DNA from 2 places in the Pseudomonas sp. Pf153 genome. Region 1 is predicted to be linked to the other one. Evidence: riboswitches for the same ligand, from Rfam matches in the RefSeq annotation. Region 1 holds a riboswitch; the other holds the start of a gene.
What was found. Region 1 has a riboswitch for cobalamin ahead of cobW (cobalamin biosynthesis protein CobW). Riboswitches for the same ligand answer to the same signal wherever they lie in the genome.

Region 1 (10,741 bases):
GCCAAGCTGACGCAGATGATCGCCGTGGTCCTGCAAATGCCGTTCGAGTATCAGGTTCGCCGACTGGAAACCGATGCGCCACGCCGTGGTGGTGGGCAGGTTGCGCACGTCCACCGAGAAAAAATTGCGCCCGGTGGGCAGCACGTCCAGGCGTCCTCGACTCGGCGCGCCGCTTGGGCCGGCCGGTACGAAGCGACCGCTCATTGCATCGAGCAGGCCACGCATTTCTGCCGGGCCGCAGGCGTCCAGACGAGGGGCCACGACGGATCGCAGATGCTCGACGATGCAGCCCACCGCCTCCCACCCCGGTGCATGCAGTTGCTCGACCTCGCCCGCCAGGGCCTGCTCGATCAACTGCCCGGCGAACAATTCCAGGCGCTCCCGGGTGTCGCCCAGGGTGCGCCAAGGTCCATCGCTGACCCGACGCAAGGCCTCGGGACAGGCCCCGTTCCAGGGCTCGGCCAACGCGCAATCCAGCGGATCGAAACCCAGCTCGAACGCTTTGGCCAGCGCCCGCAACACACTCGACTGCGCGCCCTTGCCATCGCCCCGGGGAATGCGCAGCAACGCCAGCAAGGTGTCGATGCGCAGCCGGCCAGTGGGGGATTCACCGAAGATGTGCAGGCCATCGCGGATCTGCGACTCCTTCAGGTCGCACAGGTAAGTGTCCAGGCGCGGCAGCCAGATCGCCGCATCGGCGTCGCCGTCCAGCTCAAGTTCACGGTCGATATGGGTTTCGCGCACCAGATCGAGGATGTCTCGCTGCAATTCCCGGGCACGGCGAGGGTCGAGCAACTGTGCTTCGTAGTATTCGTCAGCCAACAGCTCGAGATTGCGTAGCGGCCCGTAGGTTTCGGCCCGGGTCAGTGGCGGCATCAGGTGATCGATGATCACCGCCTGGGTCCGCCGCTTGGCCTGGGCCCCCTCGCCCGGATCGTTGACGATGAACGGATAGATATTCGGCAACGGCCCCAGCAGCGCGTCCGGCCAGCAGCTTTCCGACAACCCGACACCCTTGCCGGGCAGCCATTCGAGGTTGCCGTGCTTGCCGACATGAATGACCGCGTGGGCGCCATAGGCGTGGCGCAGCCAGAAGTAGAACGCCAGGTAACCGTGAGGCGGCACCAGATCCGGATCGTGGTACACCGCGCTCGGATCGACCTGATACCCCCGGGCCGGCTGGATGCCGACGAACGTCAGGCCCAGGCGCAGGCCAGCAATCATCAGTCGGCCCTGGCGGAACATCGGATCCTGCTCGGGACCGCCCCAGCGTTCGAATACGGCTCTGCGGTTGGCCTCGGGCAGTGCGTCGAACATCGTCTGGTAAGCTTCCAGTGCCAGGCTCTGGTGGCAAGGTCGCAGGTCGAGGCTGTCCAGATCATTGCTGACACCGCCGAGTAGCTGCTGGATCAACGCCGTCCCGGTGGCAGGTAATTCGGTCGGCAGCGGATAGCCCTCCGCCCGCAAGGCCCGCAGGATGTTCAACGCTGCTGCGGGGGTGTCCAGGCCCACCCCGTTGCCGATGCGCCCGTCCCGGGTCGGGTAGTTGGCGAGGACCAGCGCCACACGTTTCTCTGCGTTGGGCAGGCGCGCCAGGGTGGTCCAGCGCCGGGCCAGTTCGGCGACGAAATCCATGCGCTCGACGGCCGCCCGGTAACAGACCACGTCGCTCTGGCTGCGCTCGCTGCGCCAGGCCAGGTCCTTGAAGCTGATGGGGCGACTGATGATCCGTCCGTCCAGCTCCGGCAGGGCAATGTGCATGGCCAGATCTCGCGGCCCTAACCCCTGCTCACTGGCGCGCCAACCGGGCTCGTTGTCCTGGGCGCAGATGGCCTGGATTACCGGAATGTTGCGGCGGAACGGGCGCAGGTGCGGCGCTTCGGGACTGGACTGGGCGAATCCGGTGGTGTTGAGGATCACCCCTGCCTCGACCTCGTCCAGCCAGTCTTCGACCTGTGCCAGACAACCGGGCTCCTTGAGGCTGGCGACTGCCATCGGCAAGGGATTGAGCCCCGCCGCTTGCAGCCGCTGACAGAACACGTCGATAAACGCGGTATTCGCCGCTTGCAAGTGAGAACGGTAGAACAGCACCGCCGCCACTGCTTGATCGGCCTGCCAGTCGGCTCGCCAATCGTCGAGGGTAGCGCTGGTTTTGTCTGGGTGGTAGAGGGCTGTGCGCGGCAGGGTTTGCGGTTCACCCCAAGGGTAATCGCGGCCGAACCATTGGCTGGCAAGCTGATGGAACAGGTCAAGGGCATTGCCCAGACCGCCCTGACGCAGGTACTGCCAGAGCCGGTCGCGGTCGGCGGCGGGCACGTTGCTCAAGTCGCTGAGTTCCGGGTCCGGCCGGTCGTCCCCCGGCACCAGGATCAGTTTCACGCCACGCCCGGCCAGTTCCATCAGGCGTTCGATGCCATAGCGCCAATAGCCGATGCCGCCATGCAGCGACAACAGGATGACCTTGGCGTGACGCAATACATCTTCGAAATACAGGTCCACCGACGCGTGATTCTGCACCTGCATCGGGTTGGCCAGACGGAATTGGGGATAATCGTCCGGCAACTGCCGCGCCGCTTCGGCCAGCAGCGCCAGGCTGCTGTCGCCGCTGCACAGGATCACCAGCTCGGCGGGGGTTTGCCCCAGGTCGGCGATGTTGTCATCCGACACGAAACCGCCGGGCTGGGTCCTGAGCAGGTGCATGGCTTAGGCGCCGAGTGCGGCGCGCAGCTGCGCTTCAAGCTGAGTGGCGTCCAGGGTCTGGCCGATCAGCACCAGGCGGGTGACCCGCGCTTCTTCGGCGCCCCACTGGCGGTCGAAATGCTTGTCGAAGCGCGTGCCTACCCCCTGGATCAACAGGCGCATCGGCTTGTTGGGGATCGCTGCGAACCCCTTGACCCGCAGCACGTTGTGCTGGACCACCAATTGGGTCAGTGCGTCCAGCAGCAGGCTTTCGTCAGCCTGTGGCAGTTCGATGGAAATGGAATCGAAGGCGTCATGATCGTGGTCGTCATCGTCGCCGTCATGGTGATGATCGTGGTGACTGTGACGGCTGTCGATGTGCTCTTCGGAGCCAGCGCCCAGGCCGATCAGCACGTCCAGCGGCAGGCGGCCGCTGCTGGCTTCGATGACCTTGACCGCCGGCGGCAGCTCCTCGGCAACCTCCAGGCGCACTTTCGCCAGATCGTCCGGGCTGATGAGGTCAGCCTTGTTGAGGATCACCAGGTCGGCGCTGGCCAGTTGGTCGGCGAACAGCTCGTGCAGCGGAGATTCGTGGTCCAGGTTCGGGTCGAGCTTGCGCTGGGCATCCACCTGCTCCGGGAAAGCGGCGAAAGTGCCAGCGGCCACGGCCGGGCTGTCGACCACGGTGATCACCGCATCGACGGTGCAGGCACTGCGGATTTCCGGCCACTGGAAGGCCTGGACCAGCGGCTTGGGCAGCGCCAGCCCGGAGGTTTCGATGAGGATATGGTCGAGGTCGCCACGGCGTGCGACCAACTCACGCATCACCGGGAAGAATTCCTCCTGCACCGTGCAGCACAGGCAGCCGTTCGCCAGTTCATAGACGCGGCCGCTGGCCTCTTCCTCGGTGCAGCCGATGGAACATTGCTTGAGGATCTCGCCGTCGATGCCCAGCTCGCCGAACTCGTTGACGATGACGGCGATACGCCGGCCCTGGGCGTTGTCGAGCATGTGCCGCAGCAAGGTGGTCTTACCCGAGCCGAGGAAACCGGTGACGATAGTGACGGGGAGCTTGGCCAGTGTTTTCATCGGATGCCCTTTGGCAAGGTGGCGGGCAAACGGGACGACAACCGCTGGCACAGGCATGCGCGGAAGATTTCGCCACCGGATCACCCCGCCCGGTTGTAATGAGAAGTCTGTCTCGAGGCAGGTCTCCTGGCTGACGGCGGGCCGGTCCGGCTTTTATATAAACCTGGACTGACATTTCCTGCGCCTTCCCGTGCGCCCTTTCAGGGTATGCACAGTGGCCTGGCAGGCACATCACCGTTCACAGTTGCGGGGGCAGCCGCGGCTTGGACCGCGTTCCCTTCTTAGCTTCGACGCGTGTCGAAGAACCTCGAAGGCGCAAGGCTACGCAGGGTATGGGGGCGGGTCAATGTCTTCGAGTTCTGTGGTGTCTATGCCGGCCCCATCGCGAGCAGGCTCGCTCCCACAATGAATCTCGTCGCACACAACATTCATGTCCAACACAGATCAACTGTGGGAGCGAGCCTGCTCGCGATGGCCGCGACTCGGTATCGGCCTGTAATTGACGCCCCGCCCCCACCCATGCTTTCCTGTGCGCTTGTTATGGGTGCCCTTCACAGGGTGAAACGGGAAACCGGTGAATCGTGTGCTTTACTCCGAGGCCACGACAGTCCGGTGCTGCCCCCGCAACGGTAAGCGAGCGAAGCGTCTGAGCCACTGTGTCCGATGACATGGGAAGGTGACGCTTGCAGGCAAGGCGCAGGCCCTGCCCCTCGTGAGCCCGGAGACCGGCCCACGACTCAAACACTGACAAACCCGCGGTGGGCGGGCGCTGTTCGATCCCTGGCGGGCTTTGGCCCGGGGTTTCCTTGCGCTCGACTCACCCACTGGACAACAACAGAGGGACGCCATGTCGACCATCAGCACCACCGCCCGCTCCGCCAGCAGCACCAGCACCCTGAGCCAACGCCTGAGCGCGGCGATCCTCGCCTCGATCATAGGCGCGGCGCTGGTGTATTTCGCCGGTTTCTCCCACATCGAAGCGGTGCACAACGCCGCCCACGACACCCGCCACAGCGCCGCCTTTCCCTGCCACTGAGACCTGCCACCATGTTCAAGCGAATCGCCCGGACCGCCGGTTTCAGCGGATTGCTGGCCGCCCTGCTGCTGACGCTCCTGCAAAGTCTCTGGGTGTCGCCACTGATTCTGCAGGCCGAAACCTACGAAAAAGCGCCGACCGCCGAAGTCCATCAGCACGCCGACGGTGTTGCCCACACCCACGATGCCGGAGCCTGGGAACCGGAAGACGGTTGGCAACGCGTGCTCTCCACCACCGGCGGCAATCTGGTGGTCGCGGTGGGTTTCGCCCTGATGCTGGCGGGCCTGTACACCTTGCGCGCGCCGGCCCGCACGTCCCAGGGCTTGCTTTGGGGCTTGGCCGGCTATGCCACCTTCGTCCTGGCGCCGACCCTCGGCCTGCCACCGGAGCTCCCCGGTACAGCCGCTGCCGACCTGGCTCACCGGCAGATGTGGTGGATCGGTACCGCGGCGTCCACGGCGGTGGGTATCGCCCTGATTGCGTTCGGCCGACATGGTTTGCTCAAACTGCTGGGCCTGGCGACGCTGGTGGTGCCCCACGTGATCGGCGCACCACAACCGGAAGTTCACTCGATGCTGGCGCCCGAAGCGCTTGAAAGCCAGTTCAAGATCGCCTCGCAACTGACCAACATTGCGTTCTGGCTGGCCCTGGGCCTGATCAGCGCCTGGCTGTTCCGCCGTGGCGACCCGGCTCATCACGGCGCGTGAGCTACATTCTGGTGGCGGGTCTTGGCTGTCGCCGGGGTTGCTCCGCCGAGGCGTTGCGGGCCCTGCTTGAGCAAACGCTGCGGGCCCACGGCATTGAGCTGAATGAACTACGGGCCCTGGCGAGTATCGACCTCAAGCGCAACGAGCCGGGCCTGCTGCAACTGGCCGAACAACTGGCACTGCCGCTGATCTGCTTCAGCGCTGTCCAGCTGGCGGGTTATGATCAACGGCTCAGCCACCGCTCACAGAGCGCATTCGAACGCACCGGCTGTTACGGCGTTGCCGAGAGCGCGGCGCTGGCCCTGGCCGAGCAGTTGGGCACCCCACCCGCCAGGCTGCGGATTCTCCGCCAGAAAAGCCCTCAGGCGACGCTGGCATTGGCGGTCAGCTGTTAAAAACCGATAATCGCCCTCCCTGGATCATGAGCGCTTCTCATCCAGGCGTCGCCCCACCCTCTTTTAGGAACCGGTCATGACCGTTTACTTCATCGGCGCCGGCCCCGGCGATCCGGAACTGATTACCGTCAAGGGCCAGCGCTTGATTCGCAATTGTCCGGTGATCATCTATGCCGGCTCCCTGGTGCCGGTGGCCGTCCTTGAAGGTCACAATGCAGAACGGGTGATCAACAGCGCCGAACTGCACCTGGAGCAGATCATCGAGTTGATCAGGAGCGCCCATCTCAAGGGCCAGGACGTGGCCCGCGTGCATTCTGGCGACCCGAGCCTGTACGGCGCCATTGGCGAGCAGATTCGCGTCCTGCGGGAACTGGATATCCCCTTCGAGATCATCCCCGGCGTCACCGCCACCTCCGCCTGCGCCGCCCTGCTGGGTGCCGAACTGACGTTGCCGGACGTGTCCCAGAGCGTGATTCTCACCCGCTATGCCGATAAAACCGTCATGCCCGCCGGAGAAGAACTGAGCAGCCTCGCGCAGCACGGCGCGACCCTGGCGATTCACCTGGGGGTCAATCATCTGGAAAAAATCGTCGAGGAGTTACTGCCCTACTACGGCGCGGATTGTCCGATTGCCGTGATTCATCGAGCCACCTGGCCGGATCAGGATTGGGCGATGGGTACGCTGGCCGACATCGCGGCACGGGTGCAGGCCAAGGGCTTTCGCCGCACGGCGCTGATTCTGGTGGGACGGGTATTGGGCAATGACCTTTTCAGCGAATCGTCGCTGTACCGCGCCGGGCATGCCCATCTCTATAGGCCTTGAGGTGTACGAATACCTTGTGGGAGCGGGCTTGCTCGCGAAAGCTGTGGGTCAGCTTGCAACGATGCAGGAGCAAGCTCGGCTCCACCAAGCTCGCTCCCACATGGACTGCGGCGAATAGCCGTCAGTAGTAGGCGTTTTCTTTCTGCGTGTGGTCGGTCACATCGCGCACGCCCTTGAGCTCCGGAATACGCTCGAGCAAGGTGCGTTCGATGCCTTCCTTCAGCGTCACGTCCGCCTGGCCACAGCCCTGGCAGCCGCCGCCGAACTGGAGCACGGCGATGCCGTCGTCCACCACGTCGATCAGCGAAACCTGCCCGCCGTGGCTGGCCAGCCCCGGGTTGATTTCGGTTTGCAGGTAATAGTTGATGCGCTCGTTGATCGGGCTGTCGGCATTGACCATCGGCACCTTGGCGTTCGGGGCCTTGATGGTCAGTTGGCCACCCATGCGGTCGGTGGCGTAGTCGACCACCGCGTCGTCCAGGAAAGCTTCGCTGAACGAGTCGATATACGCAGTGAAGCTCTTGAGCCCCAGGGCAGTGTCTTCGGGTTTCTCTTCCCCCGGCTTGCAGTAGGCGATGCACGTCTCCGCGTACTGGGTGCCAGGCTGGGTGATGAAGATGCGGATCCCGATACCCGGGGTGTTCTGCTTGGACAGCAGGTCGGCCAGGTAATCGTGGGCGGCGTCGGTAATGGTTATGGCGGTCATGGAAACTCCTCGCAGGCTTGCCGGCAGTTTACGCCAAATCAGGGCGTCGGACAAAGTCCCAGTATTTTTGTCAGGAAAGCCGATCAAAGGTTCTGATAGCGATTCATATCCAACACACCCGTCTCCAGGGGCTCTGTTTCCTGGATGTACCGGCTCAGGTCATGGAAGTACTGCCAGAACTGCGGATGGCTGCGCCGGATGCCCCAGCGCTCGACAATCCGCTCGAAGGCTTGACTCTCCTCGGCTTTTTCCATGGCATCGACAAACGCCGGGACCTGCCCGGCCGGGATGTTGAACATGAAATTCGGGTAACTGCTGAGTACGCCCGGGGACACCGTCAGGGTGTCCAGCCCCGGCTGGTAACGCATCGCTTCGCCCAGCAGGAAGGCTACGTTGCTGTGGGCCCGGTTGCGCAGCAAGCTATAGACCTCGCGCCGGCCGCCAGCGGTTTCGATACGCAGCAGAGTTGCCTCGGGCAAATGGTGTATCACGCCAAGCCCGGCGGCCGGCCGTGATACCAGGCGACTGAGGGCCTGTTCGGCATTCTGCAGCGCAGGATCGATGTTCGGGCGCGAGCAATAGGCGCCTTCGCAACGGTTGATCGGATCGGGTCGCGCATTGAGCTCCCCGTAGCGAAGCAGCAATTGCCTGGCGAAGTCACGCTTGGGATCCTGCTCATCGAGCTTGAGGGCGGTCGGCTTATCGTTGTCGATGTCCTCGTAATCCAACCACATCTTGAATTTGCCGCCGGACTGATACCAGTCATCGAGGTAGCCCTGCCGTGAATCGGCTGGCATCAGACGCAGGAAATTCAGTTCCGCGCCATTTCGGATCAGGTCGAAATACAGTCGGGTCTGGGCCTGGTGGGAGACATTGCCGAAGACATCGAAATTGACCGCCAACTGGTAGTAAGTGCGCTCCAGCAACGGGAAATCGAACAGCCACATCGTCTGCGGCACGTCACCGATCAGCCCCTTGGTGACCGAAGCGCTGTCGAAGTGCCGGAAAATGCTCAGCAGCGCGTTGTCGTTTCCGGCCCACAGGGTCGACCAACTCGGTGACGGCACCTCGGCGTAGTTGTCCCGGCGCAAGGCTTCGTACTCGTTGCGTTTGTCGCGGTAATCGAGCCATAAGCTGACGACACTGCCCACGTCGTCGTTCTGCCCCGGCATCGCCAGCAAGGGCGTGGCCTGGCCGCGATAGTTCGGGTCGGTGATGTAAAGATCATATTCGGGGGCCTGGAACAGCGCCCAGAAATTGTCGCGAATCACATCCGTGGCAATCTGGCCCCGGCACACCGGGCCTCGAATGAAAGTGCGGACAAAATACTCGGCATTGTCGAGCATGAACTGATAACGGGCCTGGGCCGGGATCGCCTCGAACGTGGAGAACGGGTTGGACCGCCGCTCCGGGCCGTAGCCCGGCAATGCCGTGACTTGCCAATTGCCCTTGTAGAACAGGCTCTTGACCCGCGCCATTTTGGCCGCGCTCAACCCATAGGTGATGTGGGTCTTGTGCACAATCACCCCCTGCACCGGCCAGAGCCGGTAATAGAAGCGGGTGCCGGGATCGTCGTTCGGGCGGCGGGTATTGATCAGGTCGATGGGCTGGCCGGTGGGTGTGCGCGAACGCACCCACTGGAAGAAATGCCCTGGCTCGCCATCCTTGAAGTAGATATGCGCCAGGAACCAATGCTCGAACAACCAGCGGGCGACCAGGCTTTCCCGGGCGCCAGGGGCATTGAGCAGGTTTTCCCACTGCACCACCTGCAAGGCTTCGGCAGCGCTCGGAGCAAGGGCCTGCTGGTCGATGGGGGCGCCGGCGGCCAGCCAGCGCTGCAAGGTCTGGTATTGCTGGTCGGTCAGGCCGGTGACGGCCAGGGGCATGCCTTCCCTGGGATGCGCGGCGGCATATTCAGCGAATTGCCCTGGCATCGCGCAGCTGTTTTCCCGATCCAGCCCCAATACGATGTCTTCCGGCAACTTGGCGTTGGGCTGTAGCGGCGTGCTGTGCCCCAGCTCCAGCATCTGCGCCATCAGCGCCGCCTGGCTGCCCTGGGCATCGAGTACGGAATAAAAGCCCTTTTGCTGCCAGGCACGCTTACCGGAAGCGTCATAGAACAAGCGCGTCGGAGCGGCCGCCTGGCGCCGCTCGCCATCGTACACCGACAGCTTGCTGGCGCCCCGGATCGCGCCCTCACCGCTGCCCAGGTTCAACTGGCAGGCGGAGTCATAGCAAGCGTGGCAGGCCACGCACTTCTCGGTAAAGATCGGTTGGATGTCGCGGGTGTAGGACAGCGCCTGGACGGGATCCTTTGCGGCTGTGTGAAAAGACAACAGCAGCAACAGACTGCCGAATAAGAAGCGGTACGGCATGTCTCGATCCCTAAGCATGAATCCCGCGATTCTACCGGGCCAGCACGCCGATGCAAACATGAGCGATATTCATGTAAAAGCCACTCACGCTCAAATCCTGCACAAGCTTGCTATCATTTCCGCCTTCGTAATGGCTTTTTCCAGGTAGTCCTCATGTCTGATCGCAGCGCTCGCCTCTATCTTCTCCAGCAAGCCCTCAAGGAACGCATCCTGATCCTCGACGGTGGCATGGGCACGATGATTCAGAGCTATAAGCTGGAGGAACAGGATTACCGAGGCAAACGCTTCGCCGACTGGCCGAGTGACGTCAAGGGTAACAACGACCTGCTGGTGCTGACCCGCCCCGACGTGATCGGCGCCATTGAAAAAGCCTACCTGGACGCCGGCGCCGACATCCTCGAAACCAACACCTTCAACGCTACCCAGGTGTCCCAGGCCGACTACGGCATGCAGGGCCTGGCCTATGAGCTGAACCTGGAAGGCGCACGCCTGGCCCGCCAGGTCGCCGACGCCAAGACCCTCGAAACCCCGGACAAGCCGCGCTTCGTTGCCGGCGTGCTCGGCCCGACCAGCCGCACCTGCTCGCTGTCGCCGGACGTGAACAACCCCGGTTACCGCAACGTGACCTTCGATGAACTGGTGGAGAATTACACCGAGGCCACCAAGGGCCTGATCGAAGGCGGCGTCGACCTCATCCTGATCGAAACCATTTTCGACACGCTGAACGCCAAGGCGGCGATTTTCGCCGTGCAAGGAGTGTATGAAGAACTGGGCGTGGAACTGCCGATCATGATCTCCGGCACCATCACCGACGCCTCCGGCCGCACCCTGTCCGGCCAGACCACCGAGGCGTTCTGGAACTCCGTGGCCCACGCCAAGCCGATTTCCGTCGGCCTGAACTGCGCCCTGGGTGCTCGCGAATTGCGCCCCT
Region 2 (10,741 bases), on a different contig from region 1:
ATGGTGGCGCTGGGTTTCATCTACGCGGCGGGGCTGATGTTGGTGGGGCTGGAGTTGGGCCTGTTGATCGGCATGATCGCGGGGCTGGCGGCCATCGTGCCGTATATGGGGTTCGTGATCGGTATTGGCGCGGCGTTGATTGCCGGGTTGTTCCAGTTCGGCGGGGATCTCTATCCCATGATCGGCATTGTGGCGGTATTCATGGTCGGCCAGGCCCTCGAGGGCATGGTGTTGACTCCGTTGCTGGTGGGGGATCGCATTGGCCTGCATCCCGTGGCGGTGATCTTCGCGATTTTGGCGGGTGGCGAGTTGTTCGGTTTTACCGGGATTTTGCTGGCGCTGCCGGTGGCGGCCGTCATCATGGTGCTGGTGCGCCATGCGCGTGACCTGTACAAGGATTCGGACCTCTACAGTGGTGTCGAAGAGCCCGATCTGTAGGGCAGGATGAGCGACGAGAGCGGTCGCCCCGGTGTCAGCGAAACCGTCACCGCGCCTCGTTGCCGTTGCAAACCTTTGATTTTGCTCGCAGACCGGCGCATTGTGCGGCCCGCTTCACGAGTATAAACTTTGCGAACTTTACACAGAGGCCACTAACGGTTCCCAGGAACTGTCCAGCCAGCATGAAACCGATTCAGCTGCCCCTAGGTGTGCGTCTGCGTGATGACGCCACCTTCGTCAACTACTACCCAGGCGCCAATGCCGCTGCACTCGGCTATGTCGAGCGGCTATGCGAAGCCGACGCCGGCTGGACCGAGAGTCTGATTTACCTCTGGGGCAAGGATGGGGTAGGGCGTACGCATCTGTTGCAGGCGGCTTGCCTGAGGTTCGAGCAGTTGGGTGAGCCAGCGGTGTACTTGCCATTGGCCGAGTTGCTGGATCGTGGTGTCGAGATCCTCGACAACCTGGAGCAATACGAGCTGGTCTGCCTGGACGATCTCCAGGCAGTGGCCGGCAAGGCCGACTGGGAAGAAGCGCTGTTCCATCTGTTCAATCGGTTGCGCGATAGCGGTCGGCGCTTGCTGATTGCCGCATCGACGTCGCCACGGGAGCTACCCGTGAAGCTGGCGGACCTCAAGTCCCGTCTCACCCTGGCGTTGATCTTCCAGATGCGGCCGCTTTCCGACGAAGACAAACTCCGCGCCTTGCAACTGCGTGCCTCCCGGCGCGGACTGCACCTGACCGATGAGGTCGGACACTTTATCCTCACTCGTGGCACTCGCAGCATGAGTGCATTGTTCGAATTGCTCGAACGTCTCGACCAGGCCTCTCTTCAGGCCCAGCGCAAGCTGACCATTCCATTTTTGAAAGAAACCCTGGGCTGGTAGAACCTGTCCGACTAGTGGCTCTTGGCCTGCTTTGCGCAGGGCGAAATCCGCGGCGCTGCTGGGTTGCAGGCCACGCGTCATTCAAAATGGGCTTAAGCGCTTAGATGTGGCGGCAAAACCTGGAAGTCACATTTTTATCGATTGAATTTGCAAATGATGTCGATAGAGGGCATAGTCTCGCCATCTTTACAACTACAGCCACGGTCGTGCCCATGCTAAATCGCTTCGCACCCCTCGTGCCTCTCGCACTCGTTACCCTGTTGTTCGGTTGCGCTGCCCACTCTCCAGTGACCCAGCAAGTACAGCAACCCCAGGTCAAGAATTCCGTTACCGCCCAGTCTTCCTCCGTTGCGTTCCAGGAAGAAGTGGCTTCCGACAAAGAGCTGGCGGCCTTCGCCAGCAACAAGCCTTATCAGCTTCCCGTGCTGGCCGACAGCATCCTGGAGCGCGGCATGTCTCTGATCGGTACGCGCTACCGTTTTGGCGGCACCTCCGAGGCTGGCTTCGATTGCAGCGGTTTCATCGGTTATCTGTTCCGCGAGGAAGCCGGCATGAACCTGCCGCGCTCCACGCGTGAAATGATCAACGTCGACGCCCCACTGGTAGCCCGCAATCAACTGGAGCCGGGTGACCTGCTGTTCTTCAGCACCAACGGGCGTCGTGGACGTGTCAGCCATGCTGGCATTTACCTGGGCGACAACCAGTTCATCCATTCCAGCAGTCGTCGCAGCGGTGGCGTGCGTATCGACAGCCTCGGCGACAGCTACTGGAGCAAGACCTTCATCGAAGCCAAGCGCGCCCTTGCCATGGCTCCGACGGTGGTCACTGCTCGCAAGTAAGCGCACAGTTTATAAGGCAAACTTAAAGTCTTGCTTGAAGTTTGCCTCATAGCCGCTAGAATCCTTGATCATTGATTGATGGCAATCCGCCTGCGTACTACGCGGGCGGACTTGTTTTCATGCCTTCGGTGGAAAACGCCGAATCCCGATCAGGATTGTTTCGCCTATGTCGACGCCGGCCCGCTTCGCTCTCCTGCTCCTCGTCACGCTGCTGGGCGCGTGTTCAAGTCGTGCTCCAGCCCCTGCACCCGTACGGGCCCCGGTCGTATTTGCTCCTTCGCAGCCCATATCCCCGGCCGCCGAAGATGTGCTCTTCAGAGCGCTGGGCCTGGTGGGTACACCTTATCGCTGGGGCGGCAACACGCCCGACTCGGGATTCGATTGCAGTGGCTTGATCGGTTACGTCTACCGCGACGCAGCCGGTATTTCCCTGCCGCGCTCGACCCGTGAAATGATCGGCATGCGAGCCCCGGACGTCGGCAAGGACGCATTGCAGAGCGGGGACCTGATTTTCTTCGCCACCAACGGCGGCTCCCAGGTGAGCCACGCCGGCATTTATGTCGGAGAAGGCCGTTTCGTCCATGCGCCGGCTACCGGTGGTACGGTCAAACTCGACAGTTTGTCCAAGGCCTATTGGCAAAAAGCCTACCTCAGTGCCAAGCGCGTTCTGCAGCCGGAACACCTGGCGCGTAATCCCTGATGCATGGGTTGTGGCGAGGGAGTGACTCCCCCGCGCCACAGGGGACTATTTTCCCGACACCCGCCAAACCTTGTTCCCCACGTCATCGGCTACCAGCAACCCACCTTGCTTATCGATCACCACGCCCACCGGGCGGCCCTGGGCTTTTTCGTCAGCGTTCAGGAAGCCGGTCAGCACATCGACTGGTTGACCCGTCGGCTTGCCACCGTTGAACGGCACGAAAATCACTTTATAGCCACTGTGGGGCTTACGGTTCCATGAGCCGTGTTGTCCGACGAATGCTCCTTCGGTAAACGGTGCGGGCAGTCTGCTGCCTTCGGCGAAGGTCAGGCCCAGCGACGCGGTGTGTGGGCCGACGGCATAGTCCGGGGCGATGGCTTTGGCCACCATTTCCGGGTTTTGAGGTTCTACCCGTGCGTCGACGTGTTGCCCGTAGTAGCTGTATGGCCAGCCGTAGAAGGCACCGTCCTTGACCGAGGTGATGTAATCCGGCACCAGGTCGCTGCCGATCTCATCCCGTTCGTTTACCGCCGTCCATAACGCTCCGCTGCGCGGTTCCCAAGCCAGGCCGTTGGGGTTGCGCAGGCCCGAGGCGAAGATGCGGTGACTACCGCTGGCGCGGTCCACCTCCCAAATGGCCGCGCGCCCCTCTTCGGCCTCCATACCGTTCTCCGCGACGTTGCTGTTCGAGCCGGTGGTGACGTACAGCTTGCTGCCGTCGCGGCTGGCGATGACGTTTTTGGTCCAGTGATGGTTGAGCGTGCCGCCCGGCAAGTCGACGACCTTGGTGGGTTGCGCCTTGATTTGCGTATCGCCTTCCTTATAGGGGAAACGGATCAGCCGATCGGTGTCGGCTACATACAAGTCGCTGCCTACCAGCGTCATGCCGAACGGCGAATTGAGATTTTCCAGGAACACCGTGCGGGTTTCGGCGACGCCATCGTGATTGGCATCACGCAGTAACGTGATGCGATTGGGGCTCGGCACGCCCGCGCCCGCGCGGCCCATGACCTTCTTCATCACCCAGCCACGAATGCCCTTGGCGTCGTCCGGCTTGGGTGGGGCATTGGTTTCCGCCACCAGCACGTCACCGTTGGGCAGCACATAGAGCCAGCGTGGATGGTCCAGCCCTTCGGCGAATGCCGCCACTTGCAGGCCCTGGGCCGGCGTTGGCTTGGCGCCTTCCGGCCAGCCGACGGCTTCGGCGATGTTCACGGTGGGGATCAGGGTCTTGTTCGGTTCGGGCAGTTTTGGCGATGGGCCGGTGCCATCGGAGACTTGCAGCGTGGAAGACTCGCCACAAGCGACAAGCCCTGCGGCGAGGGCGATGGTCAGGAGATGAGGTGGCTTGAGCATGCTGGCTTCCCTATGAATGCATGTGGTTATTCATAGAGAAGCGTAGACCGGGGATGGTTCAACCTGTGGTTATGCCAGGACCTTATGGCATCAGCCGTGGGCCTGTTTGAACAGCACGGCGATGCCCGGGTGGTAGTGGCCGGCTTCGTTGCGCAACTTGCGATAGGCATAGGGGAAGTACCAGGCCACGGCGCAGGTGTTTTCCTTCTGCAGTTCATCGACCATGTCCTGCAACTCTTCGGGCGTGGTGCTTTGCTGGGCTTTCTGCGGCGCCACGAACAAACAACCCAGCTTCAGGTCGCTGGCATAGCTGATGCGTTTGGCATCGCTGGCGGCCTCGCTCAGGGGCTGGGTCAGGTTGAGGCTCTTGACCTTCGGCCAACGCTGGGTGGCCTGGATGAAGGCGCGCTCATCGGTGCTGGCGATGAACAAGTCGGCGCTGACGTTGCGCTCGCCTTCTTCATTCTGCTTGCGGGTCGGGGTGTGCTGAAGCGTGACCATCTCGGCCATCCAGGCGGCCGCCGAGAGCAATCCCAAATTGGCTTTTTCATCGAACCAGTAAGGGGTGTCGTTATCGCCACGCACGGCGTTATACCGGTCGATGCAGTCGAACCAGCGCTCCAGGACCGGGCGCAGGAATTCCAGTTTCGGATTGCTGATGATCATGCCTTGCATGCTTTTGCCCTCTTGTTATTGATATCGGGTCGTGATGCCCATTTGATATCACTTGCTGTAGCGTGGCACAAGATTGGCGTCACTTTATTGATTCGGGCCAATAAGTGGCGTTGAGCCTGCGGCAGCTTTAATTGACGCTCCAACCCCAACCCTCTAACCTTCGCGGCTTGTTTCAGGTGCTTTGTGGCCGCAAGCCGACAAAGTGAAACAGGGAAGCCGGTGAGCCAATGCGAACCCGGCGCTGCCCCCGCAACGGTAAATGAGTCAACGCTGCGCCTAGGCCACTGTGTCCGCGGACATGGGAAGGCGCGCAGCTCGGCATCGCGCCGCTCATGAGCCCGGAGACCGGCCTGATACATCCAACGGCATCACGGTGGGCGATGCCAGGCTTGTTGCCGTCTGTTTTCGTGCCCGCCCGCCGTTATCCTGTCCCCAACGGAGGCTTCCCCCATGACCGGTTCCCCCACCACCGATGCGTCCGAGCGCGACGAGCGCCATCTGGCGCGCATGCTGCGCAAGAAAGCCGTGATCGATGAGCGTATCGCCAACTCACCGAACGAGTGCGGCCTGCTGCTGGTGCTGACCGGCAACGGCAAGGGCAAGAGCAGTTCGGCCTTCGGCATGTTGGCCAGGGCCATGGGGCACGGTATGCAGTGTGGGGTGGTGCAGTTCATCAAGGGCCGCAACAGCACCGGTGAGGAACTGTTCTTCCGTCGCTTCCCGGAACAGGTGCGTTTTCATGTCATGGGCGAGGGCTTCACCTGGGAAACCCAGGACCGCCAACGCGACATCGCCGCTGCCGAGGCGGCCTGGGCGGTGTCGCGCCAATTGCTGAGCGACCCTTCCGTTGGGCTGGTGGTGCTCGATGAACTGAACATCGCCCTCAAGCACGGTTACCTGGATCTGGATCAGGTGCTGGGCGACTTACAGGCCCGTCCGCCCATGCAACACGTGGTGGTGACCGGTCGTGGCGCCAAGCCGCAGATGATCGAACTGGCGGACACCGTGACTGAGATGGGCATGATCAAACATGCCTTCCAGGCCGGCATCAAGGCGCAGAAAGGCGTCGAACTGTGATCAACCCTTGCATGAGCAGTCGCCAGTGCCCGGCGGTTTTGATCGCCGCCCCGGCCTCGGGACAGGGCAAGACCACCGTCACCGCCGCCCTGGCCCGGTTGCATCGCAACCAGGGGCGCAACGTGCGTGTCTTCAAGTGCGGTCCTGATTTTCTCGATCCGATGATCCTTGAGCGTGCCAGCGGTGCGCCGGTGTACCAGTTGGACATGTGGATGGTCGGCGAGCAGGAAAGCCGGCGGTTGTTGTGGGAAGCCGCCGCCGAAGCGGACCTGATCCTGATCGAAGGCGTCATGGGGTTGTTCGACGGTACGCCCTCCAGTGCCGATCTGGCGCGGCATTTCGGTGTGCCGGTGCTGGCGGTGATCGACGGGACGGCGATGGCCCAAACGTTTGGTGCGCTGGCGCTGGGACTGGCTCGGTATCAGCCGGACTTGCCGTTTGCTGGGGTCCTGGCGAATCGGGTCGGCACTTTACGCCATGCACAACTGCTCGAAGGCAGCCTGACCGAAGGTCTGCGCTGGTATGGCGCGCTGTCCCGCGAAACCGGCATCGAATTACCCAGTCGCCACCTCGGGTTGGTCCAGGCCCGTGAGTTGAACGATTTGGACCTGCGCCTCGACGCCGCCGCCGAGGCGTTGGCAAGCAGTTGCGAAGTGACCCTGCCGCCCGCCGTAACGTTCGTCGCACCTGAGGTGGTCGTTGCGCAACCGTGGCTCGAGGGCGTGCGCATTGCCGTGGCCCGGGACGAAGCGTTCGCTTTCACCTATGGCGCGAGCCTCGACCTGCTGCGGGCCATGGGCGCGCAACTGAGCTTCTTCTCGCCGATTCATGACACGGCGCTGCCCGAAGCAGACAGTCTTTACCTGCCTGGCGGCTACCCTGAGTTGCACCACGTTGCCTTGGCCCAAAACACGCCGATGCTGACGGCGATCCGTGCTCATCACGAAGCGGGAAAACCCCTGCTGGCCGAATGTGGCGGCATGCTCTACCTGCTGGATTCGCTGACCGATGTCGAAGGGACCTGCGCTGAGCTACTGGGCCTGCTGCCGGGTGATGCGCAGATGCAAAAACGCCTGGCCGCCTTGGCCCTGCAAGCGGTGGAACTGCCGGAAGGCCTTCTGCGAGGGCATACCTATCATCATTCATTGACCCGTACTGAACTCGCGCCGATTGCCCGCGGCCATAGCCCCAATGGCGGGCGCGGGGCGGAGGCGGTTTTCCGGCATGGGCGGATGACGGCTTCCTACGTGCATTTTTACTTCCCGTCCAATCCGAGGGCGGTTGCCGCGTTGTTCGCACCCGATCCTGAGGCCGCTATCGCGAGCAGGCCATGACAGACACCGCTTTCTCCCCAGCCGAACGCGAAGCTGTCTATCGCGCCATCGCCGAACGGCGCGACATGCGTCATTTCATCGGTGGCACGGTCGAGCCGGTCTTGCTGCGTCGCTTGCTGGAAGCCGCGCACCAGGCTCCCAGCGTGGGCCTGATGCAACCGTGGCGGTTCATCCGCATCAGCGACCGCGCCCTTCGCGGCGATATCCAGCAACTGGTGGAGCAGGAGCGCATCCGGACGGCCGAGGCCTTGGGCGAGCGCAGCGATGAGTTCATGAAGCTCAAGGTCGAAGGCATCAACGACTGTGCCGAAGTTCTGGTGGCGGCGTTGATGGACGGCCGGGAGCGGCACATCTTCGGTCGCCGGACCTTGCCGGAAATGGATCTGGCCTCGCTCTCCTGCGCCATCCAGAATCTGTGGCTGGCGGCCCGCGCCGAGGGGCTGGGGATGGGCTGGGTATCGCTGTTCGAACCCTTGGCCCTGGCTGACCTGCTGGGCCTGACTGCCGGCGCGAAGCCGCTGGCGATCCTGTGCCTGGGACCGGTCGAGGGCTTTTACCCGGCTCCTATGCTCGCCCTGGAAGGCTGGGCACAGCCGCGTCCGCTGCATGAACTGCTTTATGAAAACCGTTGGGGAATTCGCCCATGAGCGTGGCATTGCTCAGTGCTGCCGCCGTGGCGCTGGATGCGCTGCTGGGCGAACCCCGGCGCGGGCATCCACTGGTGGCGTTCGGTCGGTTTGCCGATCGTATCGAACAACGTTTCAACTCCGGTGGGCGTGGCTGGCGCAGCCATGGGGTGACGGCGTGGATCATCGCCGTGGTGCCGTTGACCTTGTTGGCGACAGCCTTGTCCTGGGCGCCACTGGTGGGTTGGCTGGTGGACATCCTGGCGTTGTACTGCGCCCTTGGCCTGCGCAGCCTGGGTGAGCATGTCGAGCCGGTGGCCCGGGCGTTGCGCTGTGGGGAGCTGGATGAAGCGCGTCGGCGGGTGGGTTATCTGGTCAGTCGCGAGACCCGTGAGCTGGACGAGACCGCCGTCGCCCGTGCCGCCACCGAATCGGTGCTGGAGAACGGCAGCGATGCGGTGTTCGCCGCGCTGTTCTGGTTCGCCGTGGCGGGTGCGCCCGGCGTAGTGTTGTATCGACTGAGCAACACCCTCGATGCCATGTGGGGCTATCGCAACGAGCGTTTCGAGCGGTTCGGCTGGGCAGCGGCCAAGATCGACGATGTGCTCAATTACATCCCCGCGCGATTAGTGGCATTGACTTACGCGCTGCTGGGGAAAACCCGCCTGGCGCTGCAATGCTGGCGCCGCCAGGGGCCGACCTGGGACAGCCCCAACGCCGGGCCCGTCATGGCGTCCGGTGCGGGGGCGCTGGGTGTGGAGCTGGGTGGCGCGGCGGTTTATCACGGCGAACTGCATCAGCGCCCACCTCTGGGCGAGGGCGTGCCGGCGAGTGCCGATTCCATCGATCGCGGCTGGCAATTGGTCCAGCGCGGGGTATGGTTGTGGCTACTGATTCTCTGCGTGGGGGCTGAGTTCTATGCTTGAACACGGTGGGCGCCTGCGCAATGCGGCCTGGCAATATGGAATCGCCGAGGCAGACTGGCTCGATTTGTCCAGTGGCCTGGCCCCCTGGCCATTCGAGGTCCCGGAGATTCCACTGCGGGCCTGGGCGCGCCTGCCGGAAACCGACGATGGCCTGGAGCAGGCGGCCCGCGATTACTACGGCGCTGAGCATGTGCTGCCGGTGGCGGGTTCGCAGATGGCCATCCAACTCCTGCCGCGCCTGCGCCGGGCCGGCAAGGTCGGCGTGCTGTCTCCGTGCTACGCCGAGCACGCCGAAGCCTGGCGCCGTAATGGCTATATCGTGCGCGAAGTGCTGGAAGCCGAAGTGGATTTCTTCCTCGACAGCCTCGACGTGCTGGTGGTGGTCAACCCCAACAATCCGACGGGCCTGAGCCTGACCCCGGAGCGTCTGCTCGATTGGCACGCCCGTCTGGCCCAGCGCGGGGGCTGGCTGGTGGTGGATGAAGCGTTCATGGATGTCACGCCGCAACTGAGCGTGGCCGGCCATGCCCATCAGGTCGGGCTGATTGTGCTGCGCTCGTTCGGCAAATTTTTCGGTCTGGCCGGGGTTCGCCTGGGGTTTGTTCTGGCCGAGCGGCACTTGCTCAAGTTGCTTGCCGAACAGGTCGGACCATGGGCGGTCAGTGGGCCGACCCGGGTCCTGGGCCAAGTGTGTCTGCGGGACACTGCCGCCCACGCCCAGCAGCGGCAGCGCTGCGAAGTCACCAGTCTGCGACTGGCGCTGATGCTGGAACGTCATGGCTTCAAGCCCCACGGCGGTTGCGGATTGTTCCAATGGCTGATCACCGGAGACGCCCAGGCGCTTCACGACTTCATGGCTCATCGCGGCATTCTCCTGCGGCTGTTTACCAACAACAGCAGTCTGCGTTTCGGCCTTCCTGCCGATGACGCACAATTTTTGCGCCTCGAACAGGCTTTCGAGGCTTACGCCAAGGACACGCCATGACGACCTTGATGGTGCAGGGCACCACGTCCGATGCGGGCAAAAGTACTCTGGTAACCGCGTTGTGCCGCTGGATCCGTCGCCAGGGCGTGAGCGTAGTGCCGTTCAAGCCGCAGAACATGGCCCTGAACAGTGCGGTGACTGCCGATGGCGGTGAAATCGGTCGCGCCCAGGCGGTGCAGGCCCAGGCCGCCGGCCTCGAGCCCCATACCGACATGAATCCGGTTCTGCTCAAGCCCAACAGCGATACCGGCGCTCAAGTCATCATCCACGGGCGCGCCGTCACCACCATGAATGCTGTCGCTTATCACGACTACAAGGCCATCGCGATGCAAGCGGTGTTGGCCTCCCACCAACGATTGAGCGCGGCCTATCCGGTGGTGATGGTAGAGGGCGCCGGATCGCCGGCGGAGATCAATCTGCGGGCCGGCGACATCGCCAACATGGGATTTGCCGAGGCGGTGGATTGCCCGGTGCTGTTGATCGCCGATATCAATCGTGGCGGAGTCTTCGCTCATCTGGTGGGCACCCTGGAGCTGCTGTCGCCCAGCGAGCAGGCGCGTGTCAGAGGTTTCATCATCAATCGCTTTCGTGGCGACATCGCCTTGCTGCAGCCGGGCCTGGACTGGCTGCAAGCGCGCACCGGCAAACCGGTGGTCGGCGTGCTGCCCTACGTGATGGATCTGCACCTGGAAGCCGAAGACGGCTTGGACCAGCGCCAGGCCGACAAGGCCGAACAGGTGCTCAAGGTGGTAGTGCCGGTGCTGCCGCGTATCAGCAACCACACCGATTTCGATCCGCTGCGCCTGCATCCGCAAGTGGACTTGCAATTCATTGGTCCCGGCCAGGCCATCCCGCCAGCCGACCTGATCATACTGCCCGGCTCGAAAAGTGTGCGCAG

Region 2: it holds a riboswitch for cobalamin, as region 1 does, so the genes downstream of both, cobO (cob(I)yrinic acid a,c-diamide adenosyltransferase) here and cobW (cobalamin biosynthesis protein CobW) in region 1, are expected to answer to the same signal.

Annotation. Positions count from the first base shown of each region.
Region 1 covers NZ_LHVL01000025.1:396,774-407,514, forward strand. Annotated here, with positions in the region: gene cobN (cobaltochelatase subunit CobN) at 1-2,700, opposite strand, end outside; gene cobW (cobalamin biosynthesis protein CobW) at 2,704-3,768, opposite strand; cobalamin riboswitch at 3,867-4,093, opposite strand; cobalamin riboswitch at 4,294-4,517, shown strand; gene AD666_RS16975 (CbtB domain-containing protein) at 4,616-4,804, shown strand; gene AD666_RS16980 (CbtA family protein) at 4,816-5,511, shown strand; gene AD666_RS16985 (cobalamin biosynthesis protein) at 5,508-5,906, shown strand; gene cobM (precorrin-4 C(11)-methyltransferase) at 5,983-6,729, shown strand; gene nfuA (Fe-S biogenesis protein NfuA) at 6,851-7,435, opposite strand; gene AD666_RS17000 (fatty acid cis/trans isomerase) at 7,519-9,810, opposite strand; gene metH (methionine synthase) at 9,964-10,741, shown strand, end outside.
Region 2 covers NZ_LHVL01000006.1:443,386-454,126, forward strand. Annotated here, with positions in the region: gene AD666_RS02870 (AI-2E family transporter) at 1-438, shown strand, start outside; gene hda (DnaA regulatory inactivator Hda) at 621-1,325, shown strand; gene AD666_RS02880 (C40 family peptidase) at 1,538-2,164, shown strand; gene AD666_RS02885 (C40 family peptidase) at 2,331-2,864, shown strand; gene AD666_RS02890 (sorbosone dehydrogenase family protein) at 2,910-4,220, opposite strand; gene AD666_RS02895 (hypothetical protein) at 4,311-4,895, opposite strand; cobalamin riboswitch at 5,053-5,264, shown strand; gene cobO (cob(I)yrinic acid a,c-diamide adenosyltransferase) at 5,346-5,972, shown strand; gene AD666_RS02905 (cobyrinate a,c-diamide synthase) at 5,984-7,306, shown strand; gene bluB (5,6-dimethylbenzimidazole synthase) at 7,303-7,953, shown strand; gene cbiB (adenosylcobinamide-phosphate synthase CbiB) at 7,950-8,858, shown strand; gene cobD (threonine-phosphate decarboxylase CobD) at 8,851-9,843, shown strand; gene AD666_RS02925 (cobyric acid synthase) at 9,840-10,741, shown strand, end outside.